2 regions of the Candidatus Desulfolinea nitratireducens genome follow, and region 2 is predicted to be linked to the other one. Evidence: riboswitches for the same ligand, from Rfam matches in the RefSeq annotation. Region 2 holds a riboswitch; the other holds the start of a gene.
The links. A riboswitch is a leader RNA that binds a small molecule or an ion and turns the genes downstream of it on or off. The one in region 2 is predicted to bind cobalamin.

Region 1 (3,325 bases), on a different contig from region 2:
GGATGGCTGGAAACCATTAGCGCTCTCTCACTGATCCTTGCGCCGCCACTGGCGGGATACCTCTATGTGAGTGACCCCGCATCGCCCTACCCCTTTGCCTTGCTTCTGATATTCATTAGCATTATACTGACCCTGATCTTTTTCCCGCGTTCCAAAAACCTAATTCCTGAATCCTGAGAACCTCTATGTTGAAAATTATCTCCCTTACCCTGGGTCCTGTCCAGACCAATTCATTTATTGTTGCTGATACCGATACCGGTGATGCTATTGTTGTTGATCCTTCCTGGGATGGCGCCCTGGTTGCCAAAACCGCCGCTGAACAAGGCTGGCAGATCAAAGAAATTTGGCTCACCCATGCCCACTTCGACCACATTGGCGGAGTGGCTGAACTAGTGGATGCCCTTCCCGAAGCCCCCCCTGTTCTTCTGCACTCTGATGATCTTGATCTGTGGAAAAAGGGTGGTGGGGCGGCGTTATTTGGTTTCAAGATTGACCCGGGCCCTGAGCCTGAGACTCTGATAAATGGACAAATCCTTCAGCTTGGAAAATTTTCATTTGAAACCCGCCATACTCCGGGACATCGCCCCGGTCATTGTGCTTTCTATTGTGCGGATGCAGACATCCTGTTTAGCGGAGACCTGATCTTCTATCGTAGTGTTGGCCGTACAGACCTCCCCGGCGGCGATTGGGCAACCTTGGAGGCGAGCATCCGTGAGCAGGTATATTCCCTCCCCGATCAGACGCGCATTCTCTCTGGTCATGGCGAGGAGACAAATGTGGGTGATGAAAAAGAGAATAATCACTTTGTTAGGGCATAATCGATGTTTACAAAACCCTCCCAACGTTTTCCATTATTATTTGTAGCTGTACTTGTGTTATTTGTCGCCATGTGGAGTGGTCTCTTGCGTATGGGTTGGCAATGGCCCACTTTATCCCCCTGGCCGATGGCGCATGGGCCTTTGATGATCGCAGGCTTTTTAGGTACCTTGATCAGTATTGAGCGCGCCGTTGCCCTCAATAAATCCTGGTTATATGCAGGGCCAGTATTGAGCGCCCTGGGAGGGCTTTATTATGTCGCAGGTGGAAATGCGATTCTTGGCGCCCTCTTGATGACTGCGGGGAGCTTTGGTCTTGTTGTCATCTTTGTCGTGATCCTGAAACAACATCGAGCAGACTACACGGTCATTATGACCCTGGGAGCCATCGCCTGGTTTATTGGAACATTGCTTTGGTTTCTGGGCCTGCCTATCTTTCAGATCGTCTTGTGGTGGAGCGCTTTTCTTGTCTTGACCATCGTTGGCGAACGGTTGGAACTAAATCGAATTATGCCTCCATCTCAAAGACGACGAGTCATTGGGTTAATGACAATTGGCGTTTATTTACTTGGTTTAATTCTGTCACTCTTCTGGTCTGATGTGGGTACTCGCACCATTTCTGCGGGGATGCTCCTCATGGCGCTCTGGCTTCTTCGCTTCGACATTGCCCGCATCACGGTTCGCAAAACGGGACTGGTGCGCTTTGTCGCTATTTGTCTCTTGAGTGGCTATGTCTGGTTGGGTGTCAGTGGAGTGATCGGCTTATATTCTGGAGCTGTTTTTGCCGGTCCGATTTACGATGCTTATCTGCATACGGTTTTTGTCGGCTTTACCTTCTCTATGATCTTCGGTCATGCGGCGATTATTTTCCCGGCAATCCTGCATTTACCAGTCAAATATAGCAGCAAATTCTATTATCCATTGATTCTTTTGCACATATCCCTGATTCTACGTGTTGTTGGAGATTTGAATTTTCAGCAGCCTTTACGCTTATGGGGTAGTCTCTTCAACGCGATTTCAATTCTGTTGTTTTTGGGGATTATGGGAAGAACGATCTATATTGGGAGTAAAGAAGCAGGTGAAGAGGCGCAAGCATAAAAAATAACATCATGAAGATGGCTTCGCATCTATCGCGAGGCTCTTTTCAAATCCTATTGATTTCAGTAAATATTTATCTAGAGGGAGCTGGATGAATTACGTTTCTTGCTCATTTTATGGGAAACCTGAGTAAGGGGGGAAGGTTATCCAAATAATTGCGGCCGAAAATCATCTCAAAAAAGAATATCACGCGGTATAATGGGCGTAGAGCTTTAACATTTTATTTTTGATCAAGGTACCTTTTCCCCCGGATGGGAAGGTTCAAAGGCGAAGCCGGTTTAAGTCCGGCGCTGTAGCGCAACTGTAAGTTCCGTCAGGAACAAGCCAGGACGCCCGCCTTGATTAGTCTCCACACCCCTCGCAGAAAGGAGGTGGAAAGCGTTTATATCACTAAACCATTCCTCTCCCCTACCGCAAGGTAGGGGATTTTGATTCTATAAATACCATACCGATAAATATAGATTGTTGGAGAGATAAATGATAAACAAGAAAAAAATACTTTTTTTAACAGTGCTATTCTCATTTGGACTGTTGCTCGGAGCCTGTACCCCTGCTGCAACCCCACCTGAAATTCCTGTTGAAGTAGAATCCACCGATGTTCCGAAACCTGCTGAAGAACCACAACCAGAGGGTATGATCTTTGTTGACGATTTAGGCAATACGATTGAGTTGAGCGAATACCCGCAAGCCATCGTTTCCATTTCGGCCTCTACCACAGAGGTTCTGTTTGCAATCGGTGCCGGAGATCAGGTTGTCGGGCGCGATGAGTATTCTGTGTATCCTGAAGCAGCCCTCGATGTCACCAGCGTAGGTGCGTTATGGGAGGAGTTGCCCACAGAAGCCATCCTGGCGCTGGAGCCAGACCTGGTCGTTGCGGCTGAGATTATCTCGGAAGACCAGGCTCTGGCCTTGCGCGACCTCGGGTTGAATGTTTACTGGCAGGCCAACCCCGCCTCGTATGAAGAGCTATTTGAAAACTTACGTGATTTTGCCAGGCTGACGGGTCACGAAGCCGAAACCGAAATCCTGATTACAGACCTGGATGCACGTGTCAAAGCTGTACAGGAAAAAGTTGCTCCTGTATCTTATCTCCCTTCTGTCTTTTACGAATTGGATGCAACTGATCCGGCCAATCCCTGGACGACGGGGTCTGGCACATTTATTGATTATATTATCACCATGGCCGGTGGCATCAATGCGGCTTCTGCGCTAGAAGGTGATTATGCTCAGATCAGTACCGAAGCATTGATCGCTATCAATCCAGAGATTATTTTGCTGGCCGATGCACCCTATGGTGTTACTCCTGAGATTGTTATCGCACGCCCAGGTTGGGATGCCATCACTGCTGTCGCTGAGAATGCACTTTATCCTATCGACCCCAACATGATGAGCGTTCCTGGCCCCCGTCTGGT
Region 2 (9,492 bases):
TCCCGAAAAATGCTGCTATCATAATCACAGCAAAGAAGAACACGTTGGGCACAAAAAGAGCAAATTGGAACCAGCGCTGTTTAAACAACCATTCAACCCATTTAAAACGGGTTAACTCGAACCGCCAACTACCCAGTGGATCCTTTTCAGAGTCACTCCCCCAACGCCGCACAGAAAAAACAGAACCTAATGCAACGAAAAATGTCAATCCCCAAGCAACTGGAAGCTTACTATAAGGCTCAACAACCAGCTCCCCTTGCATAAAGGGGTGCAAGGGACCACAAACCACAGTACAGCGGTAACGGAATAAACCTGTCTTATCGGCAACAAATTCAACACTGGGAGCGGGATCTTGCCTTGGCTCTGCCTCGATTTCAACCCCATAGGTTTCTATAACCAGGCCATGAGTTACATCATCAGCGATCAGGGTTATTTTTACGCGATCCCCTTGATTCACGCGAATCGTTCTCGGAGTATATTCAAAAGTTTGTGCGTGTAATGTAATTTCTCGTGTCGTTACGGATGGCTTTGCAAAAGCCACAACAGGGATCGACACCAACGCAATCACCATTAAAAATAATATGGGATTCAATAATTGCCGATAATTTTTCATGGCCGAATCCTTTCAGTTAATTTTTTACCTAATAATTTCAAATTACTAATTAACACTGCAACTGCCACAGGATGTCGCCGTACAACTTCCACAAGCAGAAGGTGATGTACCTATTGGAACCATATTTCCATCGGATGACATGGAAAAAGTTGCTGGCATTGAAAGCATACGGGAAATTTGTTCGCCTTCACATTCCGGACACCGCCCCGGATCATCGCGCTGTGCCATACTACGCATCAGCTCAAAACGCGAATGACAAGCTTGGCAACGATACTCATAATAAGGCATATTCACACCTACTTCACTTAAATTGATGGGGATGGGATATTGCTATCCCATCCCCCGTCGAACAGGAGAAAACCGGTCTAAGCGGCTTTCTTGGCTCGCAAGAATGGAAGAACAAAGCCAACAGCAGCCAAAATCACGCCCGGCAGCCCAAAGATGAGCAGCAGGAGTCCAGCAGCGCGCGGCTCAAGTTCCAATTGAGAGGCACTGTAATTCTGGATAGCGAACAGGATCAGGATGGTCCCCAGCACAGCCAGAACCCACTCATACCACGTGAGTTTCATTTTGGTGGCAGCAAAGTAAAAGCCAAGAGCAACCACCGCCCCTAAGATTAACCATAAAGTTACAGACATGGGAAAACCTCCTTTTCCTTAGCTTGTCTCGCGAACGGTTTGATCAGTGTGAATGCCGTAGTCCGGATGGTTCTCATGCCACCAGGATTCAGCCGTCTTCTGCGGTTTGCCAAACTCTGTGTACGGGGTGTACAGCAGGTCGTCGATCTTCTTGAGCGTGCCATCGAAAGCCGGCACGGTGGCGGCCATGTAATCACGCACCTTGCTAAAGGATGCCAGATTCTTGCTCGCGAAGGGGCAGACCGCGAAGCAGATACCACAGTTATTGCCAGTCTCGTACCAGTAGCTGCGGCATTTGACCGAATCTTCAAACCAGGCTTTATGGCCCGGGTTATTCCAGCCACCAACTGTCTCCCAAGTAGGCTCTTTTTCAAAGCTAAGTGCCTTGGAGGGGCAGTGATCAGCACACTTGGTGCAGTTCTTGCAGTACTCCAGCAACCCGGCATCGATTGGTTTCGTAGGGGCCATTGGCAGGTCGGTGAGAATCTTGAAGACACGCACCATGGAGCCATATTCAGGGGTGAGTAAGCGGTTGTAGCGTGAGAGCTCGCCCAGCCCGGACATTACACCAAAGGCCGGCGCAATGGCCAATGCATTGGTGGATGATTCGCCCATAGCCATATATCCCAAGCCTCCCAGGAAGAACTGACCACGTTCCTGGACATTTTGTGAACGACGGTATGTTAACGAGGTGGTTTGCGAGCCCAGATGCGTTGGGCAGCGGATCATGGCCTCTTCGGACATCTGCACGGTGTAGGTGATCATCCAACGCGCTTTCTTGGGGATGACACGATAGTCCTCACCCTCTTCCGGCATGTCCGCATCTTCAATGCGCATTTCTTTCCCATCAGGGTCTTTGGCATAGATTAGCTTCTCGGTGGTGTTGGTATCCAGTTCCGTAACGCCAACCGTGCCGGCACCGTAATGGCGCAGGGCAGCCGAAACGATCATAGTCGCTTCTTCCGGAGTTCCAGTCCAATTAGGAACACCCAGTTTTTCGGGGGTTTGGACTTTTTCTGGATCCTGGATAAATACCCTGGACACACCACCTTTACCCGCACCTGATTTCAAAGCATGGTCCTTCAGGGTATAGCCGTCGCGGCCTTCCTTGATGTACTTATCCATATTGGCAGTGCGAATCTCAGTCAATTTATCGAGTCGATCCTGGCTAAGATATTTTGAAAACGAACGGCGGGCTGTTACTTCTCCCTCAGCAATGCGCTTAACTTCATCCCAGCGAATTTCTGTCGTTGGTTCATCAACTTCCTTGATGAAGCTCGGACGCTTGAGGCTATAAGGCTTATCAGACATTTGCTCACCAGCAACGACCATGGGGGCCAAGCTGGCAACTGCGCCTAATTTACCGAGTTCTTTCATGAACTCTCGTCGTGTTAAACTTTCAGGCATTTCGCATTCTCCTTTCTTACATATGAAGAATTGTTGGGTTCCCACTCCCTTCCGCGAGGCCTGTGGAAATACCGATCAGGTGGGCGACCTGGCTTGACAGTTTCATAGCATCAAATAAACTATGCCACCATCTTACAGTTGCGGGACAGCGCCGGACTTACTTGCCAATTATGGCTAAAGATCACCGGCTTCGCCTAAGAACCTTCCCATCCGGGGGAGAGGTACACTGATCGAAGTTTAGACTTTATGTGCAATAGCACAATTGGACGCAATTACGCCCTTGCATAGAAAACCCCTGGTGATTTTTTCTTGTTTCGCCTCCTTTCCACTCTTCTTAACAAGTGGCTAAAAAAACTACTCGATAATAATCGTCATATCAATCCATGAATGGATTGTGCAGCCTGCACGATACTCGCCAGGTACATCGTAAGCAGTCCATAAGCGACGAATGGTCTGGCCAGGAATAACGATCATTTCCTGTAATCCGATGTCGGGGGCAACCAGATTATGGTCTTCGTTCAAATCACCTTCTTTTGTGTCACTGTTATAAATAACAAACAGTACCTTTTGCCCTGCCGGGATAGTGACGGTATTGGGAATAATCTCATCTACTGTGAATTCCAGCTCAACGACCATCGCATCTTCTGCCCCTGCGGGAACAGGTTCGTCCATAATGATCTCATCGCTCCCACTGCTGCCACCTCCACAGGCGGATAACATCAAGGTGAGAAGGAACAGCACGGTGATAAAAATATTTCTTTTTGTTTTCATTCTATCTTCCTCCAAAATTTGAATAGATCATCTTTTGTCTCGAGTTCAAGATTTATCCTTGGTCTCGTCAAATACTTCTTCAGCAATGTTGGCCACGCCTGAGGAAATATCTGAGAAAACTCCCTGCATTGCACGGATTGCCTCTTTAGCTTTTCCTGCTAGTCGTACAGTTTCCTTTGGGCCAACTACCAAAATGGCAAATAAGAAAATCAAAAGAAGTTCGCTTGCACCCAAATTGAAAAATCTCATTGCTTACCTCACACAGCTTCCATAGCCAATGCTTTACGTCGAGCACGTTCAGCCAGCCAAGCCAAAAAGATACCAACTTCATAAAGCACCACTAATGGCGCCATAACCAACAGCATATTAAAAGCATCAGGAGTTGGCGTCACTACTGCCGCTAACACAGCAATAGATACCAACGCAACTCGTCGTCCTTTTGATAGTTGCTTAGCTGTTACCAAACCCATTCGGGCGATCAACCCCAACAAAAGCGGTGTCTCGAAGATAATGCCTGCGCTGAGCATAATTGTTGTAACAAAGCTGATATAGCCATCTATCGAATATGTTGGTTGAACCAGATCGTTCATAAAGCCTTGCAAATATCCCACCGCAAGTGGGACCATCACAAAGGCGGCGAAAGTTACGCCGAGGGCAAAAAAGAATCCAAGCCCAAACACCGATGTCACCAAAATACGTCGCTCACTACGCTTTAGCCCTGGTAAAAAGAAGGCCAGTATTTGATAGAGCAAGTATGGCATCACCAGCACTACCCCCAACAACATCGCCACACGGAAATAGACAACAATCGATTCTGTTGGATGTAAAGCCACGGGCTTGACCGCATTCATGTAATCCAACAATATCTGCAGCACCTGCTCCGTGAAAGCCAAGCTAATAGAGAATGTCACTAGTAAGCCGATGATGACACGCCCCAAGCGTGTGCGAAATTCCTCTACATGCGCCCAGAATTGCATCCTGCGTTCACGCCGGGATTTCCTTAAATCGTCCTTATTTTGCTTTTGATCAGTATCCATTATTCAACGATGCTTCTCCCTTGTTTTTAACTTGCTGATTCCGCAGGTTGCTCTTCTGCTTCTTTTTCATCTTTTTCCGCAAAATTACTGCGAAACTCGCGAATCGCTGATCCTAATTCGCCACCGATTTTGCTCACTCTGCCCACTCCAAAAATGAGCAATACGATCACAAGAATAATGATCAGTTCTGTTGGTCCTAAGCTTGGCATGGTTTATCTCCTTTTGTTTGGCTTACTCAGATGATGTGACACCTTCAATCAACTCATAGCCTTCCATAACATGACAATAGCTACACGATTCTGGAATTTCATCGGAACCGAAATTGATATGACAATAAGAACAGGTTGTATCTTCGCCATAATGTCCATCATGAGGGTTAGGCTCGTAGACGGCCGTCAACTCTTCAAATCCTTCTTGAGTTTCACCATGACACTCCAGACAAATATCGTTTGGCGGAGGGCCAACTGGAGGCCAGTCCACATGGCAATCTTCGCAAACTAAATCCTCTACCTCCTGCCAATGAACGGTGTCCAAACTCGGGGTAACAAATGTTTCATAGAGGTCTAAGGTCTTTGGAAAATGCGGCAATTGCTGAACTAGCTTTTCGAAGATTTCACTATTGTCCACAATCTCAAAATTGACCCCTTCCCAATCCAGTCCGTGGCAAGCCGAATTTGAACAGAACGAAGTGTTGTTGGCTTCTCCAAAGTTGGTTACGTCATGGCACTCGCTGCAAGTTTCATTTTCATCTTCTTCATCGTACATATACCGATGCAAAGCAATCCAGTTGGCGTTATGATGACTATTTGGTTGTTGTTCATGGCTAATATTAATTTCTGTAACAAGATCATCAGGCCCGGCAATCACAGGGACAGCGTGACAAAGATTGCATTCTATGCGAACAGCAAAACCACCAAAGTCAAAATGCTTACCATCATGACAGCGGAAACATCCCGGATCATTCATGTGCCCCATATTGCTCGCGTAAGTATCCCAATCCACTTTTTGTTCAGGGAAGATACTTTGTGTGTATATCTCTTTAATTACGCCAATAGCTTGGTCAACGCTTTCCAAGTTTTCTTGATAGAACTCTGCGTATGTGTCTCGGTAATAATTTCCTAACGTATCCATCTCTCTCAAAGCAGCGTCTTGCGACTCGTATGGCTTACTCAGTAGGCGCACCGCATTTTGGCGTATTCCAGGGATATTCACGGAAATTACTCCCCGAGATATGGCTAGGTCAATGGCATTTTCAGGTTGGTGGATCGTATGTGAAATACGATTATGACAGGTAATGCAATCCATTTCTTTTAGTTCAGCTTCATCTATCGAGTAAGGATCAAAATCAGAACTGATGTCAACATACTCGCTAACAATTCCGCTTTCTGGGTAAATCACTTTTACATACGGAATTTCCTGTTCGCTTCCATCCGTTGGATAATACAAAACCTGGTTTTGCGTATGCCAGTGGATCCCTTTCCCCAAACCCTCTCGCACAGTCCCACCCCCTGTTTTCAGAATCAGGTAAGTTCGATAGAGGGTATTCTCTTTGTCAGGAGAGTAATGGTAGATGACACGCTGGCTATCGTCAGAGAATTTATCCGGGTTATGGCAACGCTCGCATACTTCTCGCGCAGGCCTTAATGTCTTTACATGCAATGGGTACTCATAATTTTTGGAAACAGCCGCTACAACATGCTGGATATCCCCCAGTTTTCGTGTGATCTGATTGCCAACAAAAGCACGACCAATATGGCATTCAACACATTTGACTTCAGCATGCGGAGATGCCTCATAGGCTATATTTTCTGCCGGATGTATTCCATGACAAGCAGAGCCGCAAAACTCTGTTGAGTTCGTATACTCCCAAGTATAAGTGCTTGTGATTACCATAAGTAAGAAAAGAATACTTAGCACCAAATATGGCATGATTTTTACCCAACGCGAAGCATCAGATGCTGGATAAAAAAACTTTTTAATCGCGCTAAAAGCTCGCTTCATGTATTTTCCTTAATTCCAACGGCAAAATGAATCGAAACAGGGTAAGACTGTTCTCACTTATGGTAGCAAAAGCAACCCGTCTGGAATAGCGGGAAAAACCTGTTCTTTTGTAGGGCTTTTTCTGACAAGCTTAAACTTTCTGTCCCCCATTGATTTTGCACAAAAAACTTACAGTAGACGAGAGCGCCGAATAATCCAAAAAACAAAGCCTGTAAGTGACAATACTACAACTATTAGCCAATAAATCATGGCTGCTCTTTGTTCTAATTCCTGATGGCTGGCAATGGCACTCTGCAAAAAAACGATTTCCAAGAAAAGCCATATCCCCCACAGTATCCATTCATACCAAGGTCGGCGAACGATTTTGATTGTGAAATATTCTTTGTCTTCACTCATACGAACACCAATTAATCTTCATCGATGGTCTGCTCTGTATTAATCCCATACTCAGGCAAATTCAACCACCACCACTCTTCGGGGCTTTTCTGAGCACCATAACTAAAAGCATCATCCAAGCTTCGCAGCAGCCCATCTAATGTAGGGAAAGATGAAATACCACCCTTAACCCAATTATGGAGCCAAACCTTATTCTTTTTCGCAAACGGGCAAACAGAAAAACATATACTGCAATTCGTGCCTGCCCCTTCCATCATATATGTACGGCACTTAAGAGAGTGTTCAAAATAAGCCTTATGCCCAGAATTATTCCATTTCCCTTGAACGTCCCAAGTTGGCTCGTCGTCAAGGCTTAATGCGCTAGCAGGGCAAGTCTCTGCACACTTTTTACAACTACTGCAGAACTGCATAATCCCCGCATCAATTGGTTTATCTGTAGTAACCGGCAAATCGGTAATCATTTTAAATATCCTCACCATAGGACCAAATTCCGGTGTTATCACGCGATTATGTCTCCCTAACTCTCCCAAACCAGCCATCACAGCTAGAGCTGGTGCAATTCCTAAGCCATTTACATTCGCCTCCCCCAAACACTGATATCCTAATCCACGTATAAACTCTTGGGTTTTTATTTGAATATCCAAAGCACGGCCATAAGACAAAATTGTCGTTTGTTCAGCAATTGCGGTTGGGGCTCGTTTAAGGGCATCAGCAGACATCTGAACAGTATAGACAATAACCCACTTTGCTTTGTGAGGAATAACACGCTTCTCAGTTGTTTCATAGGCAATATCTACATCCTCGAAAACGATTTCTTTGCCATCGGTGTCGTAAGAATAAATCAACTTTTTCGTTTGCTCGTTGAGTTCAACAAACCCAACTGTAGCTGCGCCAAAATGCCGCATAGCAACCCTAAGGATACGAGCTGCATCGCTTGAACTCCCCTTCCAAGTTGGAACACCACGTTCCTCGGGCGTTTGTGCCTTTTGCAATCCAAGAAAAGAGCGCTTCGATGATGAAGAACTGGCCTGGGCTGCTGAAAGAGCTTGATCCTTTAATGTATAGCCCGGGACCTTTTGTAGCAAACGCTCCTTTTCTTTTCCAGCAGCAATTTTTGTCAGGCGATTAACTTCTTCTTGTCCGACATAATTGATGAAACCCGAACCACGTGCAGCTGTTCGCGCGTCAAAACGCTTTACGCTCTCCCAGGAAATTTCAACAGTTGGTTTATCTACCTCACGCACCCACCATGGACGCTTCATCCGCCCTGCTTCATCCAGGATTATTTTGCTATGTGGCAAAACAGATTTCTTACGAGTCGGGGGGCTAAAGGATCCAACAGCAAGCGACGATGTAGATAATCCGGCTAACTTTAGAAAATCTCGTCTACTAATTTTTTTTCGCTTCTCTGTCATCGTTTTGATCCATAAAAATTGACATTCCTACTATTATCATAGTAACAAAAGCATTATCATAAAACTATCAGGAAAAATATATATACGTGTAGGGGTATTCCCGACAGGACCTAAACTTTATTCTATCTGTAAATAAAAATATTATTTTAAGGGATGGTCGCCATTTAAAAGACCAGCTTTAAGTGCAAAATCTATAATCTCTGCACGGCTATCCAGATCAAGCTTACTCATGGCTCTTTGCCTATAGGTATCGACGGTTTTAGGGCTCAGAGCAAGCTGATCTCCAATTTCCTTGCTGGTATAACCCCTTGCTACCAAGCGCAAGACTTCTATTTCACGCTCAGAAAGCATAGAAAGCAAGCGCTTTTCATCCTGTTTCGCTAACATTCCGTTGATCATTTCCGTTGCTGCATCAGGATGCAAGAAACGCTTTCCCTGATGAACTGTGCGAATCGCTTGTAATAAATCTGTATGCGCAGAGGATTTTGGAACAAAACCGTCACATCCAGCCTCAATAGCACGTAGTACTAATTCTCGATCACCATACATGGAAAGGATCACTATACGGGCGGACAACTCGTGACGTCGGATCTCGCTAACCACATCAATACCATTACTATCTGGCAAACCAATATCAAGAACAACTACATCAGGAGTAAGATCAATGGTTCTCTGAATCGCTTCCTTTCCCGTTCCTGCTTCAGCAACTGTCGTTAAATCATTTTCCCCATCAATTAAGACACGCAAACCATCCCTCAAAACCTTATGATCATCCACTAGCAACACACGTATTTTCTCAGTCATACGATAATCTCCAGAGGAACAGGAATACTAACTTGTAAGGACGTTCCCTTCCCTTCATCAGATTTGATCTCAAAAGAACCTCCCAACATCTCCGTACGTTCTCGAATATTAATCAAACCTAATCCACGCTGATTAGCCACAGGTTGAACACCAAGGCCTCTCCCGTCATCTTCAATTCGCAGGTTTACAGAATCGGGAAAACGAGACAGCTCAATGCTCACACGATTAGCTTCTGCATGGCTAATGATATTTCTCAAGCTTTCCTGCGCGATTCGATATAGGTTGGTTTCAATCTCAAATGGTAAATTTTCCCCATCTAACGACAACTTATATATACATTCTAAGCCAGAATTAGGCAACATTTCATCAGCTAGGTTTTTTAGGGCAGCATCAAGACCAAATTCTTCCAA

Region 1: it holds a riboswitch for cobalamin, as region 2 does, so the genes downstream of both, AC3DOM_RS08145 (ABC transporter substrate-binding protein) here and AC3DOM_RS09950 (reductive dehalogenase) in region 2, are expected to answer to the same signal.

The regions. Positions count from the first base shown of each region.
Region 1 covers NZ_CEYOSI010000072.1:922-4,246, forward strand. The annotation lists partial or broken gene AC3DOM_RS08130 (MFS transporter) at 1-177, shown strand, start outside; gene AC3DOM_RS08135 (MBL fold metallo-hydrolase) at 186-818, shown strand; gene AC3DOM_RS08140 (hypothetical protein) at 822-1,913, shown strand; cobalamin riboswitch at 2,130-2,268, shown strand; gene AC3DOM_RS08145 (ABC transporter substrate-binding protein) at 2,391-3,325, shown strand, end outside.
Region 2 covers NZ_CEYOSI010000098.1:289-9,780, forward strand. The annotation lists partial or broken gene AC3DOM_RS09935 (cupredoxin domain-containing protein) at 1-613, opposite strand, end outside; gene AC3DOM_RS09940 (FmdB family zinc ribbon protein) at 659-901, opposite strand; gene AC3DOM_RS09945 (dehalogenase) at 979-1,251, opposite strand; gene AC3DOM_RS09950 (reductive dehalogenase) at 1,270-2,658, opposite strand; cobalamin riboswitch at 2,720-2,903, opposite strand; gene AC3DOM_RS09955 (cupredoxin domain-containing protein) at 3,013-3,429, opposite strand; gene AC3DOM_RS09960 (twin-arginine translocase TatA/TatE family subunit) at 3,475-3,678, opposite strand; gene tatC (twin-arginine translocase subunit TatC) at 3,687-4,466, opposite strand; gene tatA (twin-arginine translocase TatA/TatE family subunit) at 4,493-4,675, opposite strand; gene AC3DOM_RS09975 (cytochrome c3 family protein) at 4,698-6,467, opposite strand; gene AC3DOM_RS09980 (hypothetical protein) at 6,636-6,863, opposite strand; gene AC3DOM_RS09985 (reductive dehalogenase) at 6,875-8,278, opposite strand; gene AC3DOM_RS09990 (response regulator) at 8,420-9,082, opposite strand; gene AC3DOM_RS09995 (sensor histidine kinase) at 9,079-9,492, opposite strand, start outside.